DNA from 4 places in the Nonomuraea ferruginea genome. Region 4 is predicted to be linked to each of the others. Evidence: predicted binding sites of a transcription regulator. Region 4 holds the regulator's gene; each other region holds the start of a gene.
The links. The regulator LexA, encoded in region 4, represses DNA repair genes until DNA is damaged. The targets are predictions, from matches to a motif close to TCGAACANNTGTTCGA.
Positions count from the first base shown of each region.

Region 1 (4,247 bases), on a different contig from region 4:
AACGGCATTCGCCGCAAGGGAGCACAATCTACTGAGAGCTATAGATACGAGGAGCCGGGGGGCCACACGATGCCGTCTGAGTACGCAAAGTCGCTTGGTGCACGACTCCGCGCGATCCGCACCCAGCAGGGCCTGTCCCTGCATGGAGTCGAGGAGAAGTCGCGTGGCAGGTGGAAGGCCGTGGTCGTGGGCTCGTACGAGCGCGGCGACCGTGCGGTCACGGTGCAGAAGCTTGCCGAGCTTGCCGACTTCTACGGGGTGCCCGTCTCCGAGCTGCTGCCCGGCGGTGCCGCGCCGAGCCCGCTCGGGCCGACGCCCAAGCTTGTGATCGACCTGGAGAGGCTGGCCACGCTGCCCAAGGAGAAGGCGGGGGCGCTGGCCCGCTACGCCGCCACGATCCAGAGCCAGCGGGGCGACTACAACGGCAAGGTGCTGTCGATCCGCCAGGAGGATCTGCGCTCTCTGGCCGTGATCTATGACAAGTCGCCGAGTGAGCTCACCGAGGAGCTGATCAGCTGGGGCGTCCTCGACGCCGAGGCCCGCCGGGCGGTCGAGACGTTCTGACCCGGCTCCCACAGCCGCGGCAAGGGGCGCGCCCATCCGGGCGTGCCCCTTGCTTGTTTTCTGACAAAGCCCCGCACAACAGACATTTCGCCGGGCCCAAAAAGCGGTCCGCCGCCATTCCCTCAGTGGGTTCTCGATAATCCAACAAACCTCGTGTTTAGTCCCCGGCGCCCTTCACTCGCCTGTCAACCTCGTGCTCCCGTGCGGGGCGCGGGAAACGCGACCCTCCGGCGGTCACGGCGCCGGGCCATCGCCACCGGGGCGCGAGACGGGAGAAGTGCCGCTACTCACGGCAGGAGCCCGCCTGCAGCGACATCTTGGCCGCCTCTCCCCACACCGGGCTCATCCTCATGGCGCGGTACAGCACCGACCCGAAGTAGCGGGTGTTGTACCGATAGCCGGACTCCAACTGGCCCTTCACGGCCCAGCGGACCTTGTTCCTGCCCAGGTCCACGAACCAGTGACCAGCAGTGATCTTGTACGTGCACACGACGGGCTCCGCCGCCGGCGCGGCGCCCGGGAACACCGCTCGGGCCACCAGGACGGTGGCCGCCGCAGCGGTGGCGAACCCGGCTCTGCGCTTTCCCATACTGTCTCCCTGCTCATGACCGCCGACGCTTCCGGCGGCGCGGCTCCCCTTTCGAAGCCGACACGGCAACCAGGGCCGCCCTCGTCACAGCTTCGCCGCGACATCGGCTCGGCGCCGGCGCAGAGCAGAATGAGGCACCACATGCCTATGACCTCGGCGAGCGCCTGGCAGGAGCCGCCCATCTGGGGTGTCTTCATCGGGCTTGCCCGTCCCGGGCTCAAGCGTCGACCCACGAGCGTCGCGACGCGGGGACGCCTCACGGGCGTCGGCTCACGGGCGTCGGCAGGCGTCAGCTCGCGTGCGCGGATCGCGGGCAGACGGCAGGCGTCAGCTCACGTGCGCAGTTCGCGGGCAGCCTGACAGGCGCTACCTCCTCAACCCGCGCGCTACGACCGCCCTCGTCCGCCCTTACGGGATGCGCCGGGTCGTCCGGACGGCGGAGGAGGCGGGTTTCGCCGCCATCGGGTGTATCGAGCAGCTCGCGTGCGCAGCGCAGGGCCCCGGGGCGTTCCAGCTCAACGGGCGTCTGCGGGACGCAGGACTGCGGGCGTCTGCGGGACGCAGGACTGCGGGCTCGGGACCCACAGCAGGCCGGCTGCTGCTCGGCAAGGCGAGCAACGTGCCGGAAAGAGCGGCGGACATCCCACCGGCGCGGTGACCGCCGGAACGGCCGGCGCCTGGCCCCGTTACGTCTCCTCATGCGAGGGCGTGGACGGCAGGGAGACCGGGGCGCTCGTAGGGGGTGGGTGGGATGTCAACCCGCCAGGGGCACGTCCACGGGGAGCTGGGGCTGGGCAGGGACGCCCAGGATGTCCTCGACCGTGCAGACGAAGGTCTCGGCCTCCGCCAGGAGCTCGTCGGCGTCCGTGGCGCTGACGCCGCGCACCAGGCCGGCCTCGGCGGCGGCCCGCTTGGCCGCGCTGGCCGCGAAGTAGGCCGCCCAGTCGGCGAGCGACGGCTCGGTCTCGGGCAGCAGCTCCCATGCGCTGCGCAGGCGGCGTCTGCGACCCTGGGTGGGCTGCGGGCGGGCGGCCAGGATCGCCGCGGCGGCGCGCAGGGCGGCCAGGTGGGCCGACACGTAGCGCGATGCCGGGGAGCGAGCCGTCGCCGCCTCCGCCAGGCAGGAACGTGAATCCGTCAGGTGAGCCCGAACCGCAGGCGATAGCCGGGGCCCGGGCGTTTCTCTGGGCCGTGGTGCCATGTCGTTCGCCTCCTAGAGTCGTGGCGACTCCCGGCGTGTCCGCCGTTGAGGTCAACGATCGCAGACCCCACCGACATTTCCGCCGGGCCGGCCGGACGAGGAGCTTCCCCTCTCCCCGTCCGGCCAGGACGCGCCCACTCGTCTCCGCCGACGACGAGGACGCGCCCTTCGCCCTCGGAGCCTGACCGCGGGTCCGCGCTGGGGGAGCGCATGGCCCGCGACCAGGTCCTTCCGACGTGAGCCGCGAGCCTCACGTCACATGGTCGAACATAATTTCGATCACGCGCGGTGTCAACTGCTTCCACGAACACAGGTTCGATGACCATGACGGTGTCACCGGCGGGCTGCAACGCCGCTCACCTCACTCGCGAACGCCCCTGAACCCCCGCACCTCCGGCGAATCCGGGGTTTCCGACCCGCCGCCGTCCCCAAGAGCAGCCCCCGGACGCGGACGGCATACCACGGGCACTCTCAGGAGAGCCCAGGCCGTCATGAGCGCTCTGAGGAGATGGTGCACCACAGGACACCCCTCTCAGGGAGCTGACGCTCTTATGAGCGTCCCCGGGGAGACGACGTGCTCCAGGGAGTGCCGACGCTGTCACGAGCGCCTCTGGGGAGACGACATGCCACAGGGCGTTCTCAAGGGAAACTTCGAGACCTGCACTACGGAGATGGCGGGGCCTTGCGCACTACGGAGACGGCGGGATGTTCAGGCAGGTGTGCGGGGGTGGATGGGGTGGTGCTTCCGAGCGGGAGGAGCTGGCTCAGCGCCGTTTCGCGAGCAGAGAGAGCCCAGTCCGGCAGCGTTCCGCGAGTGGAGAGAGCCCGCTCCGGCGGCGTTCCCGAGATCGCGGGTCATGGTTACGATGGCGGGATGGGGCCCATCCTGATCAACGCCATCCTCACCGCTCCCGCCCTGGCGCTCCTCCTCATCCCGTTCCATGACGAATCCGGTGCCGTCGACAGCCGCAACGGCCTGGCCGGGTTGCGCACTCGGGAGACGCTCGCCTCACGCGAGGCATGGGACGCGGCGCACACCTGGGCCAAGGTCCCGATGCGCATGCTGGCCGCGGCCATGGCGGGGGTGCTGGTGGTGTCAGCCGCCGCCGAGCTGGCGGTCGGGCTGCCGGAGGGTGTCCAGGTGGCCACGATCCTGGCGCAGGCCGGGTTGCTCATAGGCGGGCTGGGCCTGATCGGCTGGCGCGCTCACCGCGTGGCCGCACGCGTGAACCGCGAACTCGCAGGCCGGCCCGCATGAGCGGCCGAGCCGGCACAGCCCCGGCGCTCCTCCCACAACGATTCCCCGGCCCCTCAGAACACCGCCTCGGCCAGGCGCAAGGCGGTCGCGGACGACGGAAGACCGTCGAGGCCGGAACGCGGGAGGGTGGTAGGTCGTTCGGGTGGGTGGCGCGGCCCGTGGCGTTGGTCGCCGGGGCGGCCGCCGCCGTCGGGTTCGCGTGGGAGGCGCAACTGCCGCTGGGCGAAGACGTCCTGCACGTGGGCGGCCCGGTCGTCCTGCGGGGCCTGCGGCAGAAGCTGGCGCGGCTGGTGTACGACGGCCGGTACGGGGTGAACACGGCGGATTTCGCCGACCTGAGCGAGTTCGGCCTCGATCACCCGGAACGGGTCTACTACTCCCCCGCCCACTGGGGCACGCTGCGCCGGGCGCTGCCCGTGAGCGACGTGAGCGAGCACGACGTGTTCCTCGATCTCGGCGCGGGCAAGGGCCGGATGGCGCTGGAGGCCGCCAGCCGCTACCCGTTCGGACGGGTGATCGGGGTGGAGCTGTCGCCCGAGCTGACGGAGATCGCCCGGTCCAACCTGGCCGGCACGCGGCTGCGGCTGCGTGCCGGCGGCGTCGAGTTCGTGCACTCGGACGTGCTGGAGTACGAC
Region 1 covers NZ_BAABFD010000008.1:63,849-68,095, forward strand. The annotation lists gene bldD (transcriptional regulator BldD) at 70-564, shown strand; gene ABD999_RS16715 (hypothetical protein) at 848-1,153, opposite strand; gene ABD999_RS16720 (SAV_6107 family HEPN domain-containing protein) at 1,908-2,354, opposite strand; gene ABD999_RS16725 (SdpI family protein) at 3,229-3,612, shown strand; gene ABD999_RS16730 (class I SAM-dependent methyltransferase) at 3,771-4,247, shown strand, end outside.
Region 1: a site for LexA is predicted at 2,618-2,633, ahead of ABD999_RS16720 (SAV_6107 family HEPN domain-containing protein). Genes of this name have one in related genera too.

Region 2 (4,247 bases), on a different contig from region 4:
ACCCACCGGCTGAAGAACCTCGGCGACTGGACGTACGAGGGAGAGCTCGTGCTCAAGGTGGCCGACCGCCACTGGAAGGTCGACTGGGCCCCCGCCGCGGTGCATCCGAAGCTGACCTCGGAGGCGGAGTTCACGCTCAAGGCGAAGTGGCCCGAGCGGGCCAAGATCGTCGACGCCGACGGCAACCGCATCGACACCGGCGAGGTCGGCGGCTCGGTCCAGCAGCTCGTCGGCTTCCTCGACAAGGCCACGAAGGACGACGTGCGGCGGCTCGGCTCCGCCTACAAGACCGGGCAGGCGGTCGGGCGGGGCGGGCTGCAGCAGACGTTCGAGAAGCGGCTCGCCGGCACGCCGACGACCGAGATCAGGGCGGGCGAGACCACCCTGGAGACGATCGAGGGCGAGGACGGCGAGTCCCTGACCACCTCGCTCGACCCCCAGGTGCAGGACGCCGCCGTCACGGCGGTCAAGGACCTCGACAAGCCCGCCTCGCTGGTGGCGATCAGGCCGGGCACGGGAGAGATTCTGGGCGTGGTCAACAACCGGGGCGGGTTCAACCGGGCCATCGACGGCCGCTACCCGCCGGGCTCGACGTTCAAGGCGGTCACCGCGGCCGGGCTGCTGGCCGCGGGGCTGAAGCCGGGCGACACCGTGACCTGCCCGAAGTACGTGACCGTGGGCGGGCTGCGCATCCGCAACTCCGAGGAGGCCGCGTACGGCAAGGTGTCGTTCTCCGACTCGTTCGCCTACTCGTGCAACACCTCGTTCGCGCCGCTGGCCAAGCAGCGGCTCGGCGCCGACAAGCTGCTGAAGACCGCCGAGCTGGTCGGCTTCAACACGGCGCCGGCCATCGGCCTGCCCGCCACCGAGCCCAGCTTCCCCAGGGCAGAGTCCGACGCCGAGCTGGCGGCCGAGTCCTTCGGCCAGGGCCGCATCACGGCCAGCCCGCTGTCGATGGCGTCCGTGGCCGCGGCTCTCGCCGACGGCACCTGGCGGCCGCCCACGCTGGTGCCGGAGGCGGAGCAGAAGGTCAAGCCCCGCCCGCTGCCCGACGGGGTGACGGATGACCTGCACGCGATGATGGCGGCCGTCGTCACCAAGGGCACCGCCAAGGCCGCCGGCCTGCCCGCCGGCACCCACGGCAAGACGGGGACCGCCGAGTACGGCACGGGGCCCGAGCTCGACTCCCACGCGTGGTTCATCGGGTTCAGGGACGACGTGGCGTTCGCGGTGGTGGTGGAGGGCGGTGGCGGCGGCGGCAAGGTCGCCGCGCCGGTGGCCGCCGACTTCCTGCGCGCCCTGCCGTCCTCCCGCTGACCCCGGCCCATTCAGGCGAGGCCCGCGGGACGGGCGGGGTCAGGCGGCGGTCAGGGCGAGGGCGGCCGAGGCCCCCTCGCGCAGGACGAGGATCAGGAGCGTGGCGACGAGCGTGGCGATCAGGAACCAGCTGACCACGATGATGACGGTCGAGCGGCTGGGCGCGTGCCCGCCCGCCGACCTCTCCTCACTGCGGCGCGCGCGCTCGTTGAACGACTCCAGCCGTGCGACGAGTCGCGGATCGTCGTCGACGAGGTGCTGCTCGATCTGGGCCAGCATCCGCTCTTCGTCCTGCGACCAGGCCATGGGTGCACCTCCGGAACGCAAGCTCTGTGCCGCATTCCTGCCCAACCATGAAGATCATTAGCCGTGGGCCGACCTGCCAATTGCGATCTCTTTTGGTTTGCGATCACTGTCGAACCTCTGTTCTAATCATGGCATGCGCTGGGACAACCTGCGTCTGACCGACGTCGGGCCGGACGATCCGGCCGCGCCGCTGTTCGCCCGCGGCGCGGTGGCCCGCACCTTCGAGACCCCCGGCTTCCGGGGCATGACCTTCTACGAGATCCAGGCGCGTTCGATCATCAACCGGGTGCCGGCGGCCAGCCGGGTGCCGTTCGACTACACGATCAACCCTTACCGCGGTTGCGGCCACCGGTGCGTCTACTGCTTCGCGCGCAAGACCCACGAGTATCTCGACCTCGACGCGGGGGCCGACTTCGACTCGAAGATCGTGGTGAAGGTCAACGCCGCCGAGCTGGTCCGCAAGGAGCTCGCCGCGCCGCGCTGGCGCGGGCAGCACATCGCGATGGGCACCAACGTCGACTGCTACCAGCGCGCCGAGGGCCGCTACGAGCTGATGCGCGGCATCCTGGCGGCGCTGCGCGACGCGGCCAACCCGTTCTCGGTCCTCACCAAGGGCACGCTCATCCTGCGCGACCTCGACCTGCTCACCGAGGCGGCCGACCGCGCCGACGTGGGCGCGAGCTTCTCGGTCGGCTTCCTCGACCCCGACGTGTGGCGCTCGGTCGAGCCGGGCACCCCCGACCCGCGCCGCCGCCTGGAGGCGTGCGCGACGCTCAACGCCCACGGCATCGGCTCCGGTGTCCTGATGGCCCCGGTGCTGCCCTACCTCACCGACTCCCCCGCCCAGTTGGAGCGCACGGTCAGGGAGATCGCCGCCGCCGGCGCCACCCATCTCACCCCCATCGTGCTGCACCTGCGCCCCGGCGCCCGGCAATGGTGGCTGGCCTGGCTCTCCCGCGAGCACCCGCGCCTCGTGCCGCGCTATCTGGAGCTGTACGGTCGCGGCGCCTACGCGCCCAAGGCCTACCAGGAACGCGTCACGACCCAGATCAGGGACCTCGCCACCCGCTTCGGCATCGGCCGCGCCACTCCGGCCAGGGCCCGCCGCCTCCCGCCGCCGCCACCGCCTTCTCCCCAGCAGCTCACTCTGCTGTGACCCCTGGGCAGCGGGATGGGTGGGGCCTGAGCTTTTCGCGTTCTGGACTCGTACCAAATTGATGGTATGTCGCGTTTTGGTGGAGTAGGGGTATTACGGGGTTAGTGCGTTATATGAGGCGCACTGTCCGTACAGGGGGGACACCATGTCTGACATGAAGAAGAAACCCAGCGCGAAGTCCGGCAAGGCGAAGAAGCAGGCCCTCAAGGCGAACCGGCAGGACAAGGAGATGAAGAAGGAGGCCGCGAAGCCTGAAGAGGCGTAACGACTGGGCACTGGCGAGGCAGCCGGGCCGTCCACATCCCGGCTGCCCTGTCAGATTCGTCTGAAAAGTGTTGACTTCGCAAGCAACGTTATCCCGCCATATGGCGTCTAAAGATCATAGAAGTGGATAGCGCCACGGGGATGAACGGCGCAAACCACTCGAACTCGGTAAGGGCCGACGGGGGGCGACTCCTACCGCCGGCCTCGCCGATCCATCACGTTGTCAACCGGCGGGGGGACGTTCCAGGTGCGGACATGGGCGCGTAAGGGCAAGTCAGCGGCGGCCCGGGTGTACAGGGGTTACAACCGGCGCAGGGCGCGCAAGGCGCCCCCGCCGTCGACGCGGGAGATCAAGATCCTCCTGCTCCACGCCAACGGCATGGGCGGCACCATCAGGACCGTCTTCAACCTCGCCGGCCAGCTGGCCGAACGGCACGACGTGGAGATCGTGTCGATCCTGCGGGAGGACGAGGAGCCGTTCTTCCCGCTGGACCCACGGGTGCGGGTGCGCTATCTGGACGACCGGCTGACGCCCGGCTCCGACCCGGTGCGGGCCATGCTGTCGAAGCTGCCGAGCAGGCTGATCCCGCAGGACGAGACCGCCTACCACCGGTTCACCCTGTGGACGGACCTGAAGCTGGCCCGGTTCATCCGCTCGGTCGGCACGGGCGTGCTCATGGCGACCAGGCCGGGGCTCAACCTGGCGGTGGCCCAGTTAGCTCAGCCCAGCGTGATCACGATCGGGCAGGAGCACGTGGCGCTCAAGGTCAAGGACCAGGGCCTGCAGGAGCTGATCAAGTGGCGCTACCGCCGCCTGGACGCGCTCGTCACGCTCACCAAGGCCGATCTGAGCGACTACCGGGCCGCGCTGCCCAAGCCGCCGAAGAAACTGGTGCGCATCCCCAACGCGGTCCCGCCGATGAACGGCGACCTCGCCAAGGGCGACGCCAAGGTGGCGGTCGCGATGGGCAGGATGACCAAGCTGAAGGGGTTCCACCGGCTGATCAAGGCCTGGGAACAGGTGGCGGCCGCGCACCCCGACTGGACGCTGCGCATCTTCGGCGCCGGCCCGCAGGAGGACAACCTGCGCGAGCAGATCGCCGAGGCCGGCCTGGAGGGCAAGGTGGAGCTGCCCGGCAAGACCGCCGACATCGGCGCCGAGCTGGAGAAGGCGTCCATCCACGTGATGAGCTCACGCCACGAG
Region 2 covers NZ_BAABFD010000002.1:172,952-177,198, forward strand. The annotation lists gene ABD999_RS04115 (penicillin-binding transpeptidase domain-containing protein) at 1-1,317, shown strand, start outside; gene ABD999_RS04120 (DUF3040 domain-containing protein) at 1,357-1,623, opposite strand; gene ABD999_RS04125 (Rv2578c family radical SAM protein) at 1,757-2,779, shown strand; gene ABD999_RS04130 (glycosyltransferase family 4 protein) at 3,291-4,247, shown strand, end outside.
Region 2: a site for LexA is predicted at 1,733-1,748, ahead of ABD999_RS04125 (Rv2578c family radical SAM protein). Genes of this name have one in related genera too.

Region 3 (4,247 bases), on a different contig from region 4:
CCACCTGCGGCTCAACATCGACCGGGGCAACCACAGCCACACGGACGAACTGGCGGTCACCGCCTACGCGTACGGCAGGGCTCTGCTGCCCGACATGGGGACATACACCTACAGTTCTGACCTGCGCGCGCAATGGCTGCGGTTCAGCACAGAGGCGCACAACACCATCGAGATCGACAACCAGGCACAGGATTCGAAGGCTCCGGGAGCGATCACTCACCTGGTCACCAACCCGGTCTTCGACCGGATCGGCGCCCACACCGAAGCCTCAGGCGGCGCGCGCCACGAGCGATCCGTCCTGGCCCTGCACTCGGGCCTCTGGCTCGTCTCCGACCGGCTGAAGCCCACCGACGGCGCGGCACACCGCTACGAGCAGAACTGGCACTTCGGCGCGGAGGCCGGCCCCGCTCTCCGATCCGGATCGAAGGCCGCGACCACGGCCTTCGACGGCACGGGTCCGAACATCAGCGTCGTACCCGCCGACCCGGGCCAGATCAGCGCCTCGCTGCGGGACGGCCACCACGCGCCGTACATGTACCGGGTGGAGAACGCCACGTACGCGTCGTACGTCAAGACGGCCAAGGGCGGGACGACCTTCGACACCCTCCTGCTGCCCTCCAGAGGAGCGGCGGACCCGGCGGCGGCGGTGGAGCGGCTCCCGGTCAGCGGCACCTCGCCGTACCGGGCGACCGCGCTGAGCCTGGACCTCGGCGCGCGGGGCGACGCGGTCTACTACAAGTCGTGGTCCAGCCAGCCCTCGCGCTCGTTCGGGCCCTACACCTACGACGGGAAGATGTTCTACGCGGAGAACGGCTCCACCGGCCGGACCATCGTCATGGTCCGCGGCACCTCCGTCGAACGTGACGGCCAGACCCTGGTCGAGTCCCCGGCCGAAGTGGCCGACCTCGCCGTGCGCATCGGCGCGGACGGAACCGTCCGCATCGACGGCACGGGCCTGACCGCGAGCACCGACCGGGCGCGAGCCATCGCGATCGACGCATCGCACGCCACCGAAGTGGTCCTCAACGGCACGCAGGTGCCCTTCACCCGCGACGGCGCACTCATCTACGCGGCGGCCGTCGCGTGACGACGGGTTCGGCCGGGCATGCCCTCATGGCGGGCGAGTGGGCCGCGGCCGCGCGGCTAAGGCGGGCCGGTGACCCGGGCCGTCAGCGGACGCCGCGGGGGCGGAACTGGATGCTGATGCGCGGCCCCGCCGGGCGGGTGGTCTTGGGGACGGCGTGTTCCCACGTGCGCTGGCAGCTGCCGCCCATCACGATGAGGTCGCCGTGACCCAGGTCGTAGCGGAGTGACGAGCCGCCGCCGCGCGGGCGGAGCAGCAGGGGGCGCGCGTAGCCCACGGACAGGATCGCCACCATGGTGTCGTGGGCGGCGCCGCGGCCGATGGTGTCGCCGTGCCAGGCCACGCTGTCGCGGCCGTCGCGGTAGTAGCACAGGCCGGCCGTGGCGAACGGCTCGCCCAGCTCCTCGCGGTAGTGCTCGTCGAGGACGCGCCTGGCGTCGGCGAGCACCGGGTGCGGCAGCGTCTCGCCCTCGTCGTAGAACTTCAGCAGCCGCGGCACGTCGACGACGCGGTCGTACATCTTGCGCCGCTCGGCCCGCCACGGCACCGACTCCGCCAGCCGCTCGAACAGCTCGTCGGCTCCCGACAGCCAGCCCGGCCGCACGTCGACCCAGGCGCCCCGGTCGAGAGGGACGCGGCGGACCGTCGAGCCGAGCGGCCCCACGGCGAGTTCCTCGTTCAGGCTCAGCAGAGATGCTTGGTAAACAGCCGCCATACCACCGAGTGTAGGTGATCGTTCAAACATGTCTTCGACTGTGCCGGATCCCGCGGGCGGGGCATGAAGGACGAGAAGAATCGCGTGGCGTCGTCCCGGGCCGCAGCGGGGCCGCCACATCCGATCGAGGAGCACGTCATGCTCACCACTGAGTTCCTGCCGGGCAGCCCGTGCTGGGTCGATGTCGGCAGCCCCGACATCGAGGCGACCGCCGGCTTCTACAGCGACCTGTTCGGCTGGCGGTTCCAGCCGGCGATGGAGGGATACGGCTTCTGGCAGGCCGACGGCAAGACGGTCGCCGCGGCCGGGTCGGTGATGGAGGAAGGGGCCGCCGCGTCCTGGATGGTCTACTTCCAGACGCCCGACTGCGACGCCACCGCCAAGGCGGTCGAGCTGGCCGGCGGGCTGGTCCGCGCCCAGCCGTTCGACATCGAGGGGCAGGGGCGGATGGCGCAGTTCACCGACCCCGCGGGGGCGGAGTTCGCGGCCTGGCAGCCGGGTGGCACGCGCGGCCTCGACGTGGTGACCGATCCGGGGTCGTTCGCCTGGGCCGAGCTGTTCGTGCCCGACACCGACGGCATCCGCGGCTTCTACCGGTCGGTGTTCGGCTGGCGGTTCGACGACGTCGACATGGGAGATCTGACCTACCCGGTGGTCTCGCCGGCCGAGGGCGGCGCCGACTCGTCGATGGCGGGGCTGGTGGGGCTGCCGCCGGGTGACCGGGCCCACTGGGTGCCGTTCTTCGAGGTGCCCGACTGCGACGGGGTGGTGGCCAGGTGCCAGGAGCTCGGCGGCACGGTGCGCACGCCGGTGGACGACGTGCCGGGGGTGGGGCGGATCGCGTACCTGTCCGATCCGCACGGGGCGCGGTTCGCGGTGATCACCAGCACGGCCTGAGCGCGCCGGTGTAACGTCTTCGGGGTGTTGACACGTTACATGCTCGGCGCCCTCGCCTCCCGTACCGGCGACGAGATGTCCGGGCCCGCGCTGCTGGTCGCCGGGCTGGCTGTCACGGGGTCGCCGGTGCTGGCGTCGTCGCTGCTGGCGGGGCTGACCGTGTCGGCGGCGGCCGGGGGGCCGCTGCTGGGCGTGATGCTCGACCGTACCCGCAGGCCGGGGCGGGTGCTCGGGTGGTGCCTGGTGGGTTACGGCGCGGGGCTGCTCGTGGTGCTGGCCGGGCTGGGGCGGCTGCCGGACGCGGCGCTGATCGGGGTGGCGGTGCTGACGGGGTTGCTGGGGCCTTCGCTGAACGGCGGGTGGACGGCGCAGCTGCCGTCGGTCGTCGGGGCCGGGCGGCTGCCGCGGGCGAACGCGCTGGACGCGATGAGCTACAACGTGGCCGCGCTGGCCGGGCCTGCGCTGGTGGGGGTGATCGCGACCGCCACCGGAGGAGAGGCGGCCGTCGTGGCCGGCGTGGTGCTGCTGGTGGCGGCCATGCCCGCGGCCCGGGTGCTGCCGGCGCGGGAGGAGAGGCTCGGGAAGCCAGGGGCGGTCCGGGAGGAGCTCGCGGCCGGGTTCCGCGCCATCGCGGGGAACCGGGCGCTGCGGCGGGCGACCGTGACGTCCATGGTGTCGATGGCGGGTCTGGCCATGCTGATCGTGGCCGCGCCGCTGCTGGGGCTGCGGCTCGCGGGCGACGCCGGGTACGGGGCGCTCCTGCTGGCGGTGACGGCGGGAGCGGCCCTCGCGGCCAACGCCGTGATCGCACGGGTCGGGGTGCGATGGCAATCTCTCCGCACGGGACGGCAAGCTGGCGTCGCGAGGGCGGGGGTGCGGTGGCGGCCTCTCCGGGCGGGACGACAAGCCGGTGCCGTGGACGCGCGGGCGAGGTTACGGTGGCGGCCTCTCCGGGCGGGACGGCAAGGCAGTGCCGGGGTCGCGCGGGCGGGGATGGGGTGGGACACGGTGATGGTCGTGTCCACCCTGTTGATCGGGGTGGGGACGCTGGTGGCGGCGGTGGCGGGGTCGTTCGCGGTGGCGGTCTTGGCCGCTGTGGTGGTGGGCGTGGGTGAGGGGCCGCAGCTTACGGCGCTGTTCGCGGTGCGGCATCGGGAGGCGCCTGAACGGGTGCGCGGCCAGGTGTTCACGACCGGGGCCAGCTTGAAGATCACCTCGTTCGCGGCGGGTTCGGCGCTGGCGGGGCCGCTGGTGGCCTTGTCCCCGGGAGCCGCGCTGCTCGCGGGGGCGGGCGTCCAGCTTCTGGCCGTGGCGGCGTACGGTCTGCTCTCGCTCCCCCGGTCGGCCCTGGAAGGACCTACGCCGTACGGTCCTGACGAAGCCGCGGGCGAAGAGGCACAGGCGGGGTGATCAGGCCGGGCGACATGAGCGGATGCAGGCAAGGGGCGATAAGGCCGGGCGATCGGGCTGGGTGCAGGCAAGGTGATCAGGCTGGGCGGGTGGAGCGGTAGGCGGCTACGCGTTCGCGGGTGGCGCAGCGTGGTGTGCAGT
Region 3 covers NZ_BAABFD010000005.1:378,710-382,956, forward strand. The annotation lists gene ABD999_RS12735 (heparinase II/III family protein) at 1-1,087, shown strand, start outside; gene ABD999_RS12740 (alpha-ketoglutarate-dependent dioxygenase AlkB) at 1,170-1,799, opposite strand; gene ABD999_RS12745 (VOC family protein) at 1,938-2,696, shown strand; gene ABD999_RS12750 (MFS transporter) at 2,721-4,106, shown strand; gene ABD999_RS12755 (CGNR zinc finger domain-containing protein) at 4,183-4,247, opposite strand, start outside.
Region 3: a site for LexA is predicted at 1,822-1,837, ahead of ABD999_RS12740 (alpha-ketoglutarate-dependent dioxygenase AlkB). Genes of this name have one in related genera too.

Region 4 (4,247 bases):
CAGGGTGACCGTCCGGTGAGGCAGGATCGTGCCGAACGGGATGTGCCGGTTCGGCTCGTACACCAGGTCCGCGTGGATCTCGTCGGAGATGACCAGCAGGTCGTGCCGTTCGGCCAGCTCGGCGAGCTCCTCCAGCTCGGCCCGGGTGAAGACGCGGCCGGTCGGGTTCTGCGGGTTGACCAGCAGCAGCACCTTGCACCCGGACAGGTCGGGGATCTCGGCGCGCCACGAGTCGCCGTCCGGCACGAGCCGGATGGGGCGCAGCGGCCGGTCCATGGTCTCCAGCGTGCCGAGGAACGGATGATAGGCCGGGGTGTGCAGCGCCACCCCGTCTCCCGGGGCCGTCCACACGTGCAGGAGCACCTGCAGGGCCTGGTTGATGTCGGAGTAGGAGCGGACCAGGCCCGGATCGGGCTCCCACCTGTATCGGGCGGCCATCCGCTCCGCGAACGCCTCGGCGAGCGGCCCGCTCTGGGGGCTGTCGAGCCACGAGGGATAGCCGAGGTCGCCTTCCGCCCGGCGGCGCAGCGCCTCGACCACCTCGGGAGCGGACGGCAGGTCCATGTCGGCCACCCACGCGGGGATGACCCCCGGGTCGGCCTTCGCCCACTTCAGCCCGTCATTGCGTGCTTTGAACGCTTCACCCACGAATGTGTCGCTCACCCAGACATTCTAGGAATGTCGGCCTTCGTACGGATCAGCCGCCGGCCAGCGACCGCCACAGCCGGTCCGTACGATCACGCCGCCCCCACGCGATCACCCCGCTCACCACGAGCAGGACCAGCGGCAACGCCACAGGCCCGCCGCTCACGAACGCCTCGGTCAGCACCGCACCGGCCATCAGCCCGGCGCCCGCCAGCGCGGCCGCTCCGGCCACCGGGGGCGCCAGCAGGCACACCGCCACCGCGACCTCCAGCACCGCGACCAGGTAGCGGAACCAGTCGCCCCACCCGATCGCCTCGAACGTGGACACCGACGGCTCAGCCCCGGTGAACTTGCCCATCGCCGCCATCAGCAGCATGCCGGCCATGACCACCTGGAGCACCCACAGGCCGGCCCCGGCCAGCCGCCGCCCGGCACTCGGCCTCGTCTCGATCTTCTCCATGCCGCCGACATTATGGACTGCGATCAACCGCCGGAATGCGGCTGGTTACCGGACAAGGGTGGAGGTAGGTGCACTTGCCCGGAGACGCGCCGTGTGCGACGGAACCATGGAACCCGGGCAGCCGGAGAGGCGCCCGCCGGACAGGACGCGCGTGGAGAGGAGGACGGCGACCATCGGCGGGCTGGTGCGCGAGAGCCGGTGAGGAGCGCGGTGCGGCACGGCCGCACCGCGTCTCACGCGGCGAGTGGTCAGAGGCGGCGCAGGACCGCCACGACCTTGCCCAGGACGCTGGCCTCGTCGCCGGGGATGGGCTCGTAGTTGTCGTTGTGCGGCACCAGCCAGACGTGGCCGTCCTTGCGCTTGAAGGTCTTGACCGTGGCCTCGCCCTCGATCATCGCGGCCACGATGTCGCCGCTCTCGGCGACCGGCTGCTGGCGGACCACGACCCAGTCGCCGTCGGCGATCGCGGCGTCGATCATCGAGTCACCGGTGACCTGCAGGAGGAAGAGCGTGCCCTCGCCGACCAACTGCTTGGGAAGCGCGAAGACGTCTTCGACGCTCTCCTCGGCCAGAATCGGGCCACCGGCGGCGATGCGGCCGACCAGCGGGACGTAGGCCGCGGTGGGCCTGTTGACGGGGGCGTCGTCTGTGGCGGTGTCGGGGTCGACCCACAGCACCGGCTCACCCGGCAGCCGCACCTCCAGCGCGCGCGGGCGGTGGGGGTCACGCCGCAGATAGCCCTTGCGCTGCAAAGCCGTCAACTGGTGCGACACGCTGGACGTGCTGGTCAACTGGACGGCCTCGCCGATCTCGCGCATGGACGGCGGATAGCCGCGCTGCTGCACCGAGTCGCGGATCACCTCGAGGATCTTGCGTTGCCTGGGGGTCAGCCCCAGTGAGTCACGCCTTCGCACCGCGAGGTCACTGACCCCATTGGCGTCATCCCGCTCGCTCATGCCTCTCCTCCTCGCCCGGCAACCCGCCCCGCGGGCGAGGCTCCCGGTCCGTGGTCCTGATGTCGCACACAGCGACCGTATCTCTGTTGAAGATCATCTTCAAACAGTTGTTCGAGTCTTCCTCGAAAATGTCGGCAGTGTGGTGTAGAACATCGTACGGGAGTTCGATCGACACCGTGTTCGATTTGCCGATCTTTCTACGGCCGTTTCCGGGGGCCACGACGGCGGGAGGTCCATCATGCGAACGACCAGACGGAGCCATCGCGCAGCGGGCTCACCCACGGGCCGCATCCACGGGATGATCTGATGGCGGATCCGACCGGCGACCACGTCAAGCGCCTCACCCTCATCGTCGACGCCACCCAGGAGGGGAGCCCTCAGGGGCGCCACCCTCGCCCCGACGCGCCCAGGCGGAAGAACGACGGCGGAGCGGGCCCTCGGTCGCGATGGGCCGCCGACGGCAAGCGCCCCCACCTGTACCTCGTCCCCCCAGCCCGCCCCGACTCGGACGCCGGCCCTGGCAGGTGGGGGAGAAGCGACGGTGGACCCGTCCGAGGGGGAGAGCGCGCCCCCGGAAACGGTCAGGTCGTCAACGGCGGGTCCGTCCGAGAGCGAGCGCCCGGAGCCGGTCAGGTCGTCAACGGCGGGCGCCAGGCGGCGGGCGAGCGTGCGCCGGGAGGCGTCGTCAAGGGCGGGTCCGTCCGTACGGAAGAGTGTGCGTCCGGACCCGGTCAGGTCGTCAACGGTGGACCCGTTCGAGGGGGAGAGCGTGGGCCGGGAGTTGGCCAAGCCGTCAATGGCAGGCGCCGGGCGGCAGGCGAGCGCGCGCCCGGAGCCGGTCAGGTCGTCAATGGCGGGCCCGTTCGGACGGGAAAGCGAGTGCCGGGAGACGGCCCGGCCGTCAACGGAAGGCCCGTCCGTACGGGAGGGCGAGCGCCCGGAGTCGGCCAGGTCGTCAACGGTGGGCGCCAGGCGGGGGGCGAGCGGCGGGTCGTGGAGCGGCGCCGGAGGCAGGGTGCGCCGGAAAGGCGCCTGACGGACGACGGCCCTCTGCGGCGTTCCGGCCTCACCGGCGAAGACGGGCCCGGCGGCGGTCGCGCTGAGCGGTCGCCGGTTTCCCCGGCCCGGGTGCGGGGGCTCAGGCGGGACGGGGCGTCGATGGTGCCCAAGGGGAGTGCGCGCGTAGTGCAAGGGGAGCGGATCCCGGTGGACCAGGCGCCGAGGCGCCGGACGCGTAAGGGGGACGGCGCGATTGAAGGGGACGCGGTGCGGGCGCGTCGCCGCGTCGTCGTGCCCGGGACTCCAGCGCAGCTCGGCCGGCCAAGGATGGGCTGGTTCCCGAGGTTCGCGCGGATCGACAGGGCCGGTCGCGCCGCACAGATCGACAGGGCCGGTCGCGTTACGCAGATCGATAGGGCCGGTCGCGCCGCACAGGTTGACAGGACCGGCCGCGCCACGCAGGTCGGCAGGACCGGCGGCACCACGCAGGCCGACGGGGTGGGCCGCTCCGCGGGGGCCGACAGTGGGCGGCGTGCGCGGGCAAGGAAGAGGCTGCGGGGTGGCGCGGCCGAGACCGCGCCGGTGCGGTTGACGCGGCGGGGCCGCGCGGCGCTGGTGCTGGTCATGGCGCTGCTGTCGCTGGGCGGGTTCTGGCTCGGCACCAGGGCGGCCGGCCACGCAGGGGTCGAGCGCTCGCCGGGCGCCGTCGGCCTGTCGTGGGCACAGGTGCGTGAAGTCGATAACCTGAGCGGCGCCGGCGTCCACCCCGGCGAGGACCTAGGCGCCGTCGCGGACGAGGCCAAGCGGTTCGACAGGCTGACGAGTCCGCCCAGACGGACGGGCACCCGCCTCCACGGCCCCGATGGCGTCGGCACCCCTTTACACCAGGGACAATAGGTGACCGTGCGATGCCCGCGAGCCTCCTGTGAACAAACATCACGTACGTGACGCGTACCAACAAAAGTGACACGTCCCGGACGACACGCCGAGGCGGGGCGGGGACGCGGGGGCTGATCAGCGACTTCGGCCGGGCGGGCCCGGCCAACTTGCGTTCATGGTCGCGCGCTTCTACGGTTGGACCACAACATCTAGTAGTTACACCGATGTAGTTCACCACACCTTGTGTTTCGGCGACCGCACCAGACAGAAGCTCCGGTGCGTGCGCGAGCGTCCCCAGAGGCGGATGC
Region 4 covers NZ_BAABFD010000034.1:53,590-57,836, forward strand. The annotation lists gene ABD999_RS41690 (MalY/PatB family protein) at 1-663, opposite strand, end outside; gene ABD999_RS41695 (DoxX family protein) at 698-1,105, opposite strand; gene lexA (transcriptional repressor LexA) at 1,354-2,061, opposite strand; gene ABD999_RS41705 (hypothetical protein) at 3,328-3,957, shown strand.